4 regions of the Bacillus bruguierae genome follow, and region 3 is predicted to be linked to each of the others. Evidence: riboswitches for the same ligand, from Rfam matches in the RefSeq annotation. Region 3 holds a riboswitch; each other region holds the start of a gene.
The links. A riboswitch is a leader RNA that binds a small molecule or an ion and turns the genes downstream of it on or off. The one in region 3 is predicted to bind S-adenosylmethionine.
Positions count from the first base shown of each region.

Region 1: another riboswitch for S-adenosylmethionine. It lies ahead of WAZ07_RS04985 (YezD family protein); the one in region 3 lies ahead of WAZ07_RS14610 (hypothetical protein).
Region 2: another riboswitch for S-adenosylmethionine. It lies ahead of WAZ07_RS08475 (methionine ABC transporter ATP-binding protein); the one in region 3 lies ahead of WAZ07_RS14610 (hypothetical protein).
Region 4: another riboswitch for S-adenosylmethionine. It lies ahead of WAZ07_RS20405 (peptide ABC transporter substrate-binding protein); the one in region 3 lies ahead of WAZ07_RS14610 (hypothetical protein).

Region 1 is NZ_JBAWSX010000002.1:162,282-166,067, forward strand. It holds gene lysA (diaminopimelate decarboxylase) at 1-1,097, shown strand, start outside; SAM riboswitch class I at 1,392-1,500, shown strand; gene WAZ07_RS04985 (YezD family protein) at 1,571-1,714, shown strand; gene WAZ07_RS04990 (phosphoadenylyl-sulfate reductase) at 2,082-2,786, shown strand; gene sat (sulfate adenylyltransferase) at 2,814-3,786, shown strand, end outside.
Region 2 is NZ_JBAWSX010000003.1:362,871-366,656, reverse strand. It holds gene metQ (methionine ABC transporter substrate-binding lipoprotein MetQ) at 1-144, opposite strand, end outside; gene WAZ07_RS08480 (methionine ABC transporter permease) at 224-889, opposite strand; gene WAZ07_RS08475 (methionine ABC transporter ATP-binding protein) at 882-1,907, opposite strand; SAM riboswitch class I at 2,191-2,298, opposite strand; gene WAZ07_RS08470 (hypothetical protein) at 2,425-2,769, opposite strand; gene WAZ07_RS08465 (thioredoxin family protein) at 2,924-3,223, opposite strand; gene WAZ07_RS08460 (toprim domain-containing protein) at 3,235-3,579, opposite strand.
Region 3 is NZ_JBAWSX010000008.1:80,459-84,244, reverse strand. It holds gene WAZ07_RS14625 (VOC family protein) at 1-291, shown strand, start outside; gene WAZ07_RS14620 (YwiC-like family protein) at 438-1,160, shown strand; gene WAZ07_RS14615 (hypothetical protein) at 1,226-1,417, opposite strand; SAM riboswitch class I at 1,567-1,665, shown strand; gene WAZ07_RS14610 (hypothetical protein) at 1,766-2,017, shown strand; gene WAZ07_RS14605 (hypothetical protein) at 2,327-2,464, shown strand; gene WAZ07_RS14600 (group-specific protein) at 2,461-2,829, shown strand; gene WAZ07_RS14595 (serine hydrolase domain-containing protein) at 2,869-3,786, opposite strand, start outside.
Region 4 is NZ_JBAWSX010000015.1:57,474-61,259, reverse strand. It holds gene WAZ07_RS20415 (GRP family sugar transporter) at 1-70, shown strand, start outside; gene proC (pyrroline-5-carboxylate reductase) at 206-1,021, shown strand; SAM riboswitch class I at 1,393-1,498, shown strand; gene WAZ07_RS20405 (peptide ABC transporter substrate-binding protein) at 1,648-3,291, shown strand; gene WAZ07_RS20400 (YhgE/Pip domain-containing protein) at 3,330-3,786, opposite strand, start outside.

The sequences.
Region 1 (3,786 bases), on a different contig from region 3:
GCCGATTAGCTGCTGAAGAAAATATGTCGCTTGATGTTGTGTCTAGCGGAGAGTTATATACAGCGCTGCAAGCAGGATTTCCAGCTGATCGTATCCATTTCCATGGTAATAATAAAACAGAAGAAGAGATGAGAATGGCACTAGAAGCTAACATCGGATGTTTCGTTGTAGACAATTTTTTGGAACTAGAAGTATTGCATGATTTGGCAGAAGAATACGGGAAAGTTGCAAGCGTTCTGCTTCGTGTGACTCCAGGAGTAGAAGCGCATACCCATGAATATATTACAACAGGTCAAGATGATTCCAAGTTTGGCTTTGGTATTTCAACGGGGCATGCATTACAAGCAATGAAACGTGCATTAGAAAAATCAAATTACCATGTGCTGGGAATTCATTCTCATATTGGATCGCAAATTTTTGAGACAGCAGGATTTGTTCGTGCAATTGAAGTGCTTCACAAATTTTTAGAAGTAGTGAGAAAAGAAATGGATTACGTAGCTTCTGTATTAAATGTAGGCGGTGGTTTTGGAATTCGTTATACGGAAGGAGATACACCGCTTGCTCTTGGTGAATATGTGCAAGCTGTGACAGATGCGGTGCGCGAGCAGTTTATAGCATGTGGATATCCACTTCCAGAAATTTGGGTAGAACCAGGTCGTAGTATTGTTGGTGATGCAGGAACAACTTTGTACACAGTGGGAGCGATTAAAGATATTCCAGGCATTCGTAAATATGTATCAGTTGATGGAGGAATGACAGATAACCTTCGACCAGCACTTTACGGAGCTCGTTACGAAGCATTGCTAGCAAACCGAGCGAATGAATCTGCCGAAGAGGTTGTTTCAATCGCAGGGAAGTGTTGTGAAAGCGGGGATATGCTCATTTGGGATGTAGCGCTCCCTAAAGTTGTTTCTTGTGATCTCTTGGCTATCTCTTGTACAGGGGCATATGGTTATTCGATGGCGAATAATTACAATCGGATCCGTCGACCAGCAGTTGTGTTTGCGGAAAATGGAAAATCTCATGTTGTTGTTGAGAGGGAATCGTATGAAAATATTATCGGGAACGATCGCATACGTGTAAAGGAATTTGTGTAAAGTGAAACTTCCATCAGTGTGGGGGGGCATCCCCCACTGATGGAAAGCCTACCCAACCTTGCACATGCCAGCAGTGATCCCTCACCTATCTTCTTTAGAAAAGCGGAAGTGGCTCCCTCAATCTTGAGGCTGGGGATCTTACTGCCCACGAATAGCGGGATAAATACGTTCTTGTTTAGTTGAAGAAGGAGTTTTTAGGTGAATAACTCCTTCTTCTTTTAAAAAATATAAATTTTATCGGAAAACTAGGATTGAAAAAATTCAGAATTGTGATAAAATACGGATATAATTACATTCTTATCAAGAGCGGCGGAGGGAACTGGCCCAAAGAAGCCCGGCAACCTACTTTATAAAAGTAAGGTGCTACTTCCAGCAAAATGGAATCCATTTTGGAAGATAAGGTAGATACGTTACCGGAACAGTCTTTTCGAAATGGGAAAGGTTTTTTTTATGAAAAAAAAGGGGGGCTGTTCGTGGGGATACGCGGACAATTTGAAGAAGTAGCAAGTAAGATTCAAGCGATGCTTACTGATATGAAATATGGTTCAATTACAATTGTTGTACAAGATGGTAAAGTGATTCAGCTTGAAAAAAGTGAAAAAGTACGTTTGAAATAAGCATGCTGACTAGAAAAACTAGAGGCGGCTTTAATCTATTTTTATTAGATTAAGGCCGCCTTTTTGTATGAGTTTTATCCCGCTATTCGTGGGCAGTAATACTCCCACCTCAAAATTCAGCGAAAGTATTGTCCAGCTCCAGTGGCTAGAATGTTCGGTGGCTTCGCTTCTTCCTACGAGGTAAAAAAACCCTCTACGTCAGAAGCTCCATCCCCCTCACATTCTGAACGAGCCACTTCCGCTTTTCTTAAGAAGTTAGGTGGGAGATAAACTGCCCGTAAAAGCCCGATTGGTTCAACTAATAATCAGTGGGGGATGAACAAAATCCCCACTGATTAAAGTTTCACTTTATGAAGGAGGTAGGGCGATGTTAACGTATGAAACATGGAAAGATCATTTTGTTTCATTTTCAGAAGATGATGAAACGAAAGGTGCTTTAGCAGCGGTGCGCTGGGCCTATGAACATTATAGGCAGGATATTGTGTATGCATGCAGCTTTGGGATAGAAGGAATGGTATTATTGCATTTAATTAACCAAGTAAATCCATCTGCAAAGGTTGTATTTTTAGATACAAATGTTCATTTTCAAGAAACGTACGATTTAATTAAAAAAGTACGAGAACGATTTCCTAAGTTGAATATTATTGAAAAGCAACCAAAACTTACACTTGAAGAACAGGCAAAAGAGCATGGCGATAAATTATGGGAACATAACCCAAACCTTTGTTGTCAATTAAGAAAGATTAAGCCGTTAGAAGAAGTGCTAACAGGTAGGAAAGCATGGATATCTGGTTTGAGAAGAGAGCAGTCTGAAACGCGAAAAAATACGCAGTTTGTTAATCAAGATCATCGTTTTCAATCTGTTAAAATTTGTCCACTTATTCATTGGACTTGGAAAGAAGTGTGGCGTTACGTATACAAGCATAATTTACCATACAATCCACTTCATGATATTGGGTATCCAAGCATCGGATGTGAAACATGCACAGTACAGGTGCAAGAAGGCGGCGATTTGAGAGATGGACGGTGGGTTGGAAAGACAAAAACGGAATGTGGTCTTCATTATCAATAAAGGCTGATAAAAAGGGAGAAGAAGAGAATGAGTGAAACAAAAACATTGGTGAATCGAATTGATACAACATATGAAACTGCACATATTGTAAAGGAAATTGAGTTAGACACAATTGCATTAAGTGATTTAGAACTTATTGCTACCGGTGGATATAGCCCGCTTACTGGTTTTTTAGGGGAAAGTGACTATGTGTCAGTAGTGGAGGAAATGAGATTAACAGATGGAGAGGTATGGAGTATTCCAATTACATTGCCTATAACAGAAGAAAAAGCGAAAGAATTACAAGAAGGAGAAGAAGTTAGGCTCGTAAAAGATGGGGTGACTTATGGTGTGATTCAAGTTGAAGAGATGTACACGCCTAACAAAGAAAAAGAGGCATTCCTTGTCTATAAAACGGTAGAAGACAAACATCCGGGTGTTAAGAAATTATATGATCGTCCTAATGTATATGTAGGAGGGCCAATTACGCTTGTGAAACGAATTGAAAAAGAAAAATTTGCCGCTTATTATTTAGATCCAAGTGAAACGCGAGCAGAGTTTCAACGGCGTGGCTGGAAAACAATCGTTGGCTTTCAGACAAGAAATCCGGTTCATCGGGCACATGAATATATTCAAAAAGCAGCTCTTGAAATAGTTGATGGCTTATTTTTAAATCCGCTCGTTGGTGAAACGAAGTCAGATGATATTCCAGCTGATGTTCGCATGGAAAGTTACGAAGTACTTCTTGAAAACTACTATCCAAATAACCGTGTCTTTTTAGCGGTATTTCCAGCGGCAATGCGATACGCAGGGCCGCGTGAAGCAATTTTTCACGCACTTGTCAGAAAAAACTTTGGATGTACGCATTTTATTGTTGGTCGTGATCACGCTGGAGTTGGAAATTATTATGGCACGTATGAAGCGCAGGAGATTTTCAACGATTTTACAGTAGAAGAGTTAGGGATTACGCCTCTCTTTTTTGAACATAGTTTTTATTGTGCGAAATGTGAGGGGATGGCAT
Region 2 (3,786 bases), on a different contig from region 3:
TGGTTTCGCTTTTTCTAAAATAACCGCATGCGGTACGTTAGAAGCACCCACTACAAGTGTTTTCTTATCTTTCTCGCCGCTACCACAAGCGGCTAATGCCAATACAAATACAGCAATAAGTGCTGAAAATAATACCTTTTTCATATTCTGACACCCTTTCCTTTTCTTAATATTCCAAATAGTTAATTTATAGAAAGTCTTCGTCTGAGACGAAAACCCTTCTTTATCTTTTATCAAGTCGCTTCGTAAAGAAGTCACCAAGCACTTGAATAATAAATACGATCACAAGCACAAGAATTGTTGCCATGAGAGTTACATCGCTATTGTTGCGCTGGAATCCTTCTAAATAAGCAAGTGTACCAAGGCCGCCTGCACCAACTACTCCAGCCATTGCTGTGTAGCCCACAAGTGCAATCGCCGTTACCGTAATACCCGAAATGAGTGCTGGCAAAGATTCAGGTATCAGTACTTTTAAAATAATTGTACTTGTCTTTGCCCCCATCGCTTTCGATGCTTCAATGACACCTTTATCAATTTCACGAAGAGCAATTTCAACCATTCTTGCATAAAACGGCGCTGCTCCAACAATTAATGCTGGCAGTGCAGCACTTGCTCCGAGAATTGTGTTAAGAAGAAACTTCGTAAATGGAATCAGTAAAATGATTAAAATAATAAACGGGATAGAACGAAAAATATTTACAAACGCGCCAATTACAACATTGACTGGTTTGTTCTCCCATAAATTATCTTTCCCTGTAAGAAACAGTAATAATCCAAGAATAAGCCCCAATACAAATGTTGCCAGTGTGGCAATTACCGTCATATATAGCGTTTCTCCGGTAGCTTCTAGCATTGTATCCCAATCGACATTTTGAAGCAGATTATCCATGTGCAATCACCTCCAGCTCGACTTGCTCTTGTTGAATCGTTGCAATTGCTTTTGCAATCACATCTTCGTCGCCATTTAAGTGGACAATTAAGCTTCCATACGCCCCGTTTGTCGTTTGCGCAATATTCCCTTGCAGAATGCTCACTTCCACTCCATCTTGCTTCATTAAATCCTGTAAAACTGGTCTTTCTACTGCTTCACCAATAAACTGCAGCTTCACGACCTTTCCTTCCGGGTATTTCTCTGCTAAATGCTCAATTGCCTCATCTGCATCTTCAGAATCTGTTATTTGCTTAACGAAACGCTTTGTAATGTCTTGCTGCGGATTACGAAATACATCTAACACGCTGCCGCTTTCAACAATCTTTCCTTTTTCCATAACAGCAACGCGATTACAAATTTTTTGAATGACATGCATTTCATGTGTAATGAGTACAATCGTTAACCCAAGACGTTTATTAATATCGAGAAGCAAATCTAAAATTTGATCTGTCGTTTCTGGATCTAATGCGGACGTTGCTTCATCGCACAATAATACTTTCGGATTATTCGCTAACGCTCTCGCAATACCGACGCGCTGCTTTTGTCCACCACTTAGCTGAGATGGATACGCATCGCCTCGTCCTTCTAAACCAACAAGACGAATTAATTCATCTACGCGCTGACTTCGTTTCTCTTTTGTCACTCCAGCAATTTCAAGCGGGAAAGCAATATTTTCACGAACAGTTCGTGACCAAAGTAAGTTGAAGTGCTGAAAAATCATTCCGATTTCTTGACGTGCTTCGCGAAGTTCCTTACCTGTAATTGCTGAAATTACACGCTCTCCAATCGTAATCTTTCCAGACGTTGGTTTCTCCAATTGATTAAACAAGCGAATTAACGAACTCTTTCCGGCGCCGCTATAGCCGATAACCCCGAAAATCTCGCCTTTTTCTATTTGTAAATTCGCATCATCCACAGCAGTAACATCACCGTGTTTGGAGCGATATATTTTCTTTACATTTTCTAAAATGATCATCGATGTCACCCCTTTTTAATTAAAAAGCGTAAGCGGCTTGCCCAGCTCTGACTGGCTAAGGTTCTCTCGCACAAAAAATGCTTTTTATCTTTTCGTGCGGGAGGTTCTTAGACGCGAAGAGCTAGCCGCTGAAGCTGGATTATAAAAGCGTAAGCGGCTCTCCGCTATAGCCATAAAAACATCTTGTTGTTCGAGTGTCCTTCTACATCGAAACAACAAAAAAACCTTTCTGCTTTAAAAATGAGCAGAAAGGTTTATATACATAAATTACTATTATCCTTTCCTCTCATCTCTCAAAGCATTCGCTTTGCAGGAATTGGCACCATTTCAACATAAGTTGACGGTTGCCGGGTTTCACAGGGCACAGTCCCTCCACCTCTCTTGATAAGAGAAAATCAGATATAAAATTCGTCTGATTTTATCGTTATGAAGTTTTCGTTATTTTATGTTTTGAATTGTATCAACGCATGAAATAGATGTCAACAGAAATTTTAGCGAAAAATAAACTTTCTGAAAGTTAAGCGCCAACTCGTAGCGGTTTACAAATATGAAATACAGATTCTAATAATAACATCGTTCGATAAGTCCCTTTATATGTAATCGCATTTCGGCGCAATAGCGACTGCAAGCGAACTTGACCTGTAATCAACAACCGCAAATCTATTTCTTGAGAACAAACAAGCCCTTCTGTTCCCACCACGCCATTTATAATTTCAATTTTCTCTCTTGAAATATTCAATGAATAACATTCATCTTGGAAAGTAAAACAAACAACCTTTTCGAATTGTGGTAATAGTGGTTCTAAGTGATATTGCGTATTGGCATATGTTACAAATGATTGAAGCAGTGAATACAATTTCATCTTCATCACACTCCCCATATCACGTTTTACATATTACCATTCCATTTCTATAACACGCTCTCCTGTGTCATTCTCTCGACAAAAGCTGTATGAAAAATCATTTGTTTCTTACTATTTCCCAAGAAATATGTCGAGGCGGCAAAATTTTTGCCGCCTATTGTAATTCCATATATAAATATTCCACAGATTGAAATGCATATATTTTCTTTACAAGTTGATTCTTCTCAAATATAAGTAAACACGGAACACTTTCAATTTCATACTCCCGTGCAAAATGCGGTGCATAATTTACATTCAGCATCCCAATTTCTAAATGAGGCAACGCTGCTTCAACAACCGTTAACATTTTTTTAGCTAACTGACACGTACCGCACATTGGCGTATATACGTATAACACCGTTTTATCTTGATCTCTAACTGCAACTACTGCTTCATGTCCTGTCCAATCGATCATTGTACCCTTCCTTACCGTAAAAATTCTGTATAGACGTCAATGTCAGCTCCCCATAAAACGTTCGCTAAATGAGACGATGGTGCAGTCGCAACCTCTCGATACGAACGATCAATGTAAATATGTTCAGCCCGTGGAAATTCGCGACGAAACTGTTTGCGTAATTTCTCTCCTGCATCATCTGCGTCCACAAGAACATACACTTCTTTATCGTACAGCTGGTCAATGAGTTCATCCATTTTCGACAAACCAATTGTACCATTTGTACAAACAATTTCCACCGGTTCTCTAATAATCGCTTCGATCTTTCTCTTATCTGACTTACCTTCAACAATAATTACTTTGTCCACATAGACCACTTGGCATCACCCGATCACCATATACTATGATACAACCTTCCCTTTAGTATATTCAATATTTCAATGTTGTTTCCTGTTTATTTTTGTGAAGAAAAGCGGAAGGGGCTTGGTCAGAACAGGAGGGTGTTGGAGCTCCTGACATAGAGGCGCTTTTTGCCTCGGAGGAAGAAGCGCAGCCACCGAACATTCTAGCCACTCTAGACAATG
Region 3 (3,786 bases):
AAAGATGCTTCTATTCAGCTTAAACATTTTGCTTTTGGAGTAGACTTAGAGTTTTTAAAGTGTTCTAAAATTTGGCTAGAAGAAAGAGGATTAGAGGTAATTGGAAGCCAAGAAAAAGGGAATGAAGAGCCTATTGTCCAAAGTTGGATGCCAGCAGCAAGTGTGTATTTTCTCGATTGTGATGGGAACAAGCTGGAATTCATTTCTCTATTATTTGATGAACCAAACGAGCTTGGGTATGTACCTTATTTAAGTGAATGGGAGAAGGAGTTAGAGAATAAAAAGATTTAAGAAAAATTTTTACGATGTAAAAGGATTACAGTGTGTTGTTGTAACTGGAATTGTTCAATTATAGACACATTTTCATAAAAAGTCGAAGAATGAAATTATATATAATGAATATTGAAAATCATTTTCGATTTTGAGGTGTTTATATGATAAAACCAGTAATTCCGAAGCAACATGGTGCATGGGCGATGCTTCTAATTCCGTTTTTGCTGAGTGCTTTCATTGGCAAAGCAACATGGCAACACATACCACTTTTTTTAGCATGGTTATTTGTCTATTTAGCAACATATCCCTTTCTAATGTATATGAAACAAAGGCGACAAAAGCGCTATTTACACTGGGCGCTCATATATTTTAGTCTTGCTATTTTGTTCGGTGTAATTTCCCTTACATACGAGTGGAGAATTCTCTTTTTTGCAATATATATGATTCCATTATTTTTTATAAACATTTATTTTGCTCGTCAAAAGAATGAACGAGCATTACTGAATGACGTTAGTGCTATTATCGTTTTTTGTATTGGTGGCATGATCAGTTATTATTTCACAATGAAAACAATTGATGAAACAGCATGGCTGATTGCACTTGTTTCATTTTTATACTTTATGGGAAGTACGTTCTATGTGAAAACGATGATTCGAGAAAAGAAAAATCCAATATATCGGTGGATTTCATGGGGATATCATTTAGTACTTGTAGTTGGTACGTTCATTGTGTCTCCTTGGTTTGTCATTGCGTTTATTCCAAGTTGCATTCGTGCGATTGTGTTGTATGGTAAAAAAGTAACTATTTTAAAGGTTGGTGTGTGGGAAATCGTCAATTCAGTTTATTTTTTCATTGCTACTACAGTATTATTTCAATTAAAGGGCTGATAGTAAGTTCATGAGTTAAAAAGTAAGCATGATTCATACGTGCTTACTTTTTTGGTGTAGATTTTTTATTCCTGAGCCAAAACTTCCGCTGTACTATCACATTGTTGCAGTGCATGTTGAACAGCTTGCAAAGATTGTTCAATCCGTTGACGATTATCTGATTTCTCTACTGTTTGTAAGGCATTTTGTAAACAGTTCTTTGCTTCGTGTAAAGCTTGACAAGAATCTTGAACGTGACCGCGTGCATTTTTTTGCATGAGTGCACACCTCCTTTGGGCGTATACATTTGTAGTATGAGCAAAACGAAAGAAAATATCATAGCATTCTAAAAAATAAATCCTGATTATTCTTATAAGAATTGACTTTTTGAATTACACTCATTATAGTAAGAGATAAAGTGAATATTTTCTTATCCAGAGAGGTGGAGGGACTGGCCCGATGAAACCCAGCAACCGCGATGCAGGTGCTAATTCCAGCAGAACAGTTTTGTTCTGAAAGATAAGAAGGAAGAGATATGATCTACTTCTTCTTATCGAAGAGGTTTTTTTATTGTAAAAAAACCGATAATGAAAGATGGGCAACGAGAAGAAAGGAGTAGGTGGACTATGACGCTTGAAAAATATATTACACTACGTAATGCAATTTATAAATATATGGAAGAAAAGGAAGAGCCGATTACATTATTGGATATTCAACAACATATCGCTACTGAACATAAAGGGAAATTTGCGAAGAAGATGCTGCAGCAATTTTACTTACTACGACTGCTAGATGAGTTAAAGTTGGATGGGAAAATTACTTTAGCAGAGCCATACAAATATATAGATGATAAAGGTATTTACTACACGGTAAAATAATATAGAGGGAGTTATTCTCCCTTTTTTATAGTAATATTTGTTTGAAAATTACTTTTATTTGATAAGTGTTATGTAGTTAAAAAGACTGTGCTATGCAGTCTTTTTAAAAGGAAATGGTGCTGAGTGTGTAGTGTTCAAAAATTAAATGTGCCCCGAAAGATGGGCGTTCTCGGCTAACAAATAAAAAAGACACCATCGCCGAATAGGTGTCTGTTGCTTTGTAAAAGGGGCTTGCCCTTCGACATGTATTAGAATAGCATGTGAGTATAGAAAAAGTCAAAAGGGAATTAAAGGAAGGTGTTGTTTACAATGAACATATTAATTGTATATGCACATCCAAAGCCTTATAGTTTCAACGGTGCAATTTTGAAACAAGTGAAAAATAGTAAACGAGAAAAAAGAGAGAAATGGCTGCAAAAGATATATAAAAAGGTAATAAGATTATGAAAAATAGGGAACTGATCTACAAAATTGCGAATGTATGTAAAAGAGATGATGATTTGTTTTGTTCTTATCTTGATTGTTTATTTGGTATAAAGGAGAATAGCAAGCAATTTTCTAAAGTCAAACAAGAAGTTCGAGAAGAGTATCTTATAAGAGGTATTTGTAAGAGAGAGGTAGACATTTTAGTAGAACAAAGTGAACAAGTTGCAGATTTGCATATACCTAAGTTGCTCCGATGGGAATTTTTACAGGAAAATGTTCATTATATAGAAGAGATCTGTTCAATGGTATTTCAGTTAAAACCTTTATGTTTTTCAGAAGAACAATGGAAATATGTAATTTCAATTATAGAGAAAGAGCTGTCATGAGACAGCTCTTTTCGTAACAAAAACTTTGAAAATTTTAACTTAATTAGAGGGCTCTTTCTGTAAGTGATTCGCGATTTGTAAATACATATTTCCATATGCGGAGTGTATTTCTCCATTATGATTAGCATTGGAAGAAAAATGAACGATAACCATATGTGCAGTTGGATCGATATATAATCTTTGTCCATAACTGCCAAATACTTCGAATGCTTCGTGCTCGTTATGGGAGATCCACCATTGATTATGGTAAGAATATCCCTCACCATCACCAACTGGGAGTTCGTATTTTTGTATATGCTTAATTTCTTCAATAATAGAAGAAGAAATAATTTGTTTCCCGTCATATACGCCATTGTCTATAATCATCTTCCCGAATCTTGCCATGTCTCGAGCGGTGGTATTTAATCCTGCACTTGCCTGTTCCACTCCTGTTTCGTCAACAACGTAATAAGCATTTTCTTCTGCGCCAATCGGCGACCAAATACGTTCGCTTATTAGATCTGCGAGTGATTTTCCTGTTACAGTACGAATAATCCATGCGAGTGTTTCAGCAGAACCATTATTATATGAAAATGTTTCTCCTGGAGCAGCGGTTTCATTTGCTTCTAGCAACATGTCATAAATTGTTACCGGTCCATCATAGTTTTTACTGCGAGGAAGAATGTTGCTTGCTAAATATAATTGTGCATCTTGATTTTCTAATCCAGCTTGTTTGAAACCATGAGTTGGATATTCTACTGAAACTTGCATATCTAATAGTTGTTGAATTGTTGCTATTCCAAATGGTGTTCCTTTTAATTCTTTTACATAAGTTTCTGCAGTTGCGTTAGGTTGTAGCTTTCCTTCTTCAATGAGGGTATTAACGAGCAACCCTGTAAATACTTTTGCTACCGATGCCATACCGTGTGGTTCGTTTTCTTTATATCCATGAAAGTACCGTTCGTACACAAGCTTTCC
Region 4 (3,786 bases), on a different contig from region 3:
GGTATTTATCGCGCTTGGTAGTGCTTTAATTATTGGCGGGGCTGTTCTACTTGGTTTGGCAAAAGCTTAATGATATATCCTAGTTTCGGAAATGCTATTTTCTGAAACTAGGATTTTTTTGTATACAAGCCTTTTCTTTTTACAATTCTCTTTTATCAATGTTATCGTTTTAGCAATACATTTCCTACAGGAAGGATCAAAAAATATGCAAAAGAAACAAAGAGTGCTGTTTATTGGTGCAGGTCGTATGGCTGAAGCCCTTTTTGCCGGGCTTCTTCATACAAGTAAAGAACACATTGCTGAGATTGTCGTATCCAATCAACGAAATCAAGAAAGGCTTACAGAGTTACATGAAAAGTATGCTGTTTCTACAACAACAGATTGGAAACAATATGCGGCAGATGTTGATGTTATCGTCTTAGCAATGCCTCCAGAAGCACATGAACAACTGTTAACTGAACTCTCTCCACTTGTCAGCAATCAGTTTATTGTAACAGTTGCAGCTGGTATTGGACCTTCTTATTTAGAATCAAAGCTTCCTAAAGGTGCTGCCGTTGCTTGGATTATGCCAAATACAGCTGCTACAATCGGGAAATCCATTTCTTTATACACAGCAGGCTCTTTTGTAAGCAAAGGACATCTTGAAATTTTGCAAATGCTCGTAAAAGGTATTGGAGACGCACAATTATGTACAGAAGAAGAAATTCATCAACTAACAGCTGTCACAGGAAGCGCCCCTGCCTTTCTCTACTATTTTGCCGAGAGCTTAATTGAAGCAACAAAACGGTATGGTATCGATGAGATAACTGCAAAGCATCTCGTAATTAAAATGATTACGGGGTCTGCTTCTATGCTAGAAAGTGAAAACAATCCTGCTATGCTTCGTGAACAAGTGACAACACCCGGTGGCGCAACTGCAGCAGGTTTGAAAGTATTATATGAAAATAATTTTATGAACATGATACAAGAGGCAATTGAAGCAACAAATAAAAAAGCTAGTGGAAAAACAATTCAATTGTAAAACAAGACTGAGGCTAACTCAGATCATTTTAATTTTTCGACATATAAGTCGCTGCTATGCAAAATACAACATGAGCTGTACTCGCTTGCTCCCTTTATTTTAAACCTGGCATGTGGCAGGAAAAGGCCCTAACCGCTTCTATACACGGCCAGACGCTCTTGTCCACCCCTAAAAAGAAATAGGTTTTTATGTCGTTTTTTTACTTGGATATATATATAAGGTCATCAAGCAAATGTTTGATGACCTTCCGTTCTGATTAAACTTAAAATTCAAAATATTAATATTCTAATTGACAGTTCTTTTATCTCAGTGCTAATATTTTGAATAATCAAAGCAACACAAAATTTAATACTTATTTATTATGTTTACTCATTGTATCCAGAGAGGTGGAGGGACTGGCCCTGTGAAACCTCGGCAACAGGTTCGCTTGCGAATACTGTGCCACTTCCTGCAAGCAGTTAGCTTGAAAGATAGAATGAGGGACTTTGTTTATAAATGTGCGCACATTTATAACATTTAAATCCCTCTTTTTCTATACGAAAAGAGGGATTTTTTATTTCCCTCATAATTGTTGGCCAACAAAACATGAAAACAAAGTAGACAAACAATTTAGGGAGGAACAAAACATGAAAAAGAAATTTTTACCTGCTGTCGTATCTGTTTTAGGAGCAAGCTTATTATTAACAGGATGCGGTAGCTATAATAAAGATAACGCGAACGATGTAAAAGCAAAAGATAAAGCACCTGATAAACAAGTACTTAACTTAGCATCTCCTACTGAAATTCGTACGATGGATACGGCACGTGCAACAGATACCGATTCTGGGCAAGTGATGAGAAACGTATTTGAAGGCTTATATAACCTTGGAGAAGGAAACAAACCTGTTCCTGGTGTCGCGAAATCGCATGATGTTAATGCAGATAAAACAAAATATACGTTTCATTTACGAGATTCAAAATGGTCCAATGGAACACCTGTTACAGCGAAAGACTTCGTATTCGCTTGGCAACGTGCTGTTGATCCTGCAACAGCTTCTGAATATGCTTTCTTATTCTTTGACATAAAAAATGCGCAAAAGATTAACAATAAAGAGCTTTCGCTTGATCAACTAGGTGTAAAAGCAATTGATGATAAAACATTGGAAGTAGAGTTAGACCGCCCTGTGCCTTACTTTATTAGCTTAACAGCGTTCCCAACATTCCTGCCTGTTAACGAAGAATTCTTTAAATCACAAGGCAAGAAGTACGCTTTAGAGTCTAACGCATTAATTTATAATGGGGCCTTTACATTAGAAAATTGGAAACATGAACAAAGCTTCCAATTTAAGAAAAATCCAAACTATTGGGATAAAGATGTTGTAAAATTAGAAGAAATTAATTTTAATATCGTGAAAGAGAAATCAACAGAGGTAAACCTATACGAATCTAAACAACTTGACCGTGTTGTTTTAACATCTGATTTAGTTGATAAATACCGTAAAGATTCTAATTTTAAAGAACGACCAGCTGTCGGCGTACAATTTTTACGCATGAACCAACAAAATAAAGTACTACAAAACATTAATGCTCGCCAAGCTATTGATAAAACAATCGATAAAAAAGCTTTTGTAAATGTTCTATTGAATGATGGCTCTCTTCCTGCCTACTCGCTTATTCCAAAAAACTTTGCAAAAGGACCGAACGGAAAAGACTTCCGCGCTGAAAATGGTGACTTAACAAAAGAAAGTCCAAAAGAGGCTCAAAAATTATGGAAAAAAGCAAAACAAGAACTTGGACCAGATAAAATTACACTAGAACTTTTAACAAGCGATACGGATTTATCAAAGAAAACAGGAGCGTATTTAAAAGAGCAACTTGAGAAAAACTTAGAAGGATTAACAGTTACATTAAAACCACAGCCTCGTAAGCAACAAGTAACTTTATTATTACAAGGCAATTATGAAATTGGTATCGATGGCTGGAGTCCAGACTTTGCTGATCCAATTACATTCTTAGAATTGTTCACAACCGGTAATCCATACAACTTAGATCATTACTCTAATAAGGAATTTGATGATTTAATCAAAAAAGTAAAAACAGATCTCGCTGGTAATGAAAAAGCACGCTGGGAAGCTTTAAAACAAACAGAAAAAATCTTATTTAAAGATGCGGTAATCTCACCTCTATATCAAAACGGAAAATCTTATTTACAGCGCTCTTATGTAAAAGGTGTCGTTGAGGTTGATTTTGCAGGTCCATTAAACTTTAAATGGGCAAGAATTGAAAAGTAATATACAAAAGGTATCCCTTTCAAAGGATACCTTTTTCTTTATGCTTCATTCCCTTTTATTACAGTTTGATTTTTCTTCAATGAGATAGATATTTTATATCCGATTACAGCAATTATTTGAGTCACCGCAATAATCATGCATAAAAACATGATATTTTTTGTTAGATTCTCTCCTCCAAATATAATTGTATAATATCCATCTGCTGCATATGTGGCAGGAAGTAAATTTCCAATTGTTTGATACGTATGTGATAGCATCACATGCGGTACCATCACACCAGCGCTCACAAGCTGTAAAGATAACGTAAGAATATTAAATAGCATCCCCGCATTTCCAAATAAATTAAGAAACATTTGCGTTAAGGAAAGAAAAGCAAAAAAGACAATGGTTTGAAACAACCAAACCGTAAATATCGGTTCCTGTATTGGAATCTGAAAGAACTTCATCAAAACAATTGTAATAATTGCCAATACTACAGCAACAGCCATATTAATA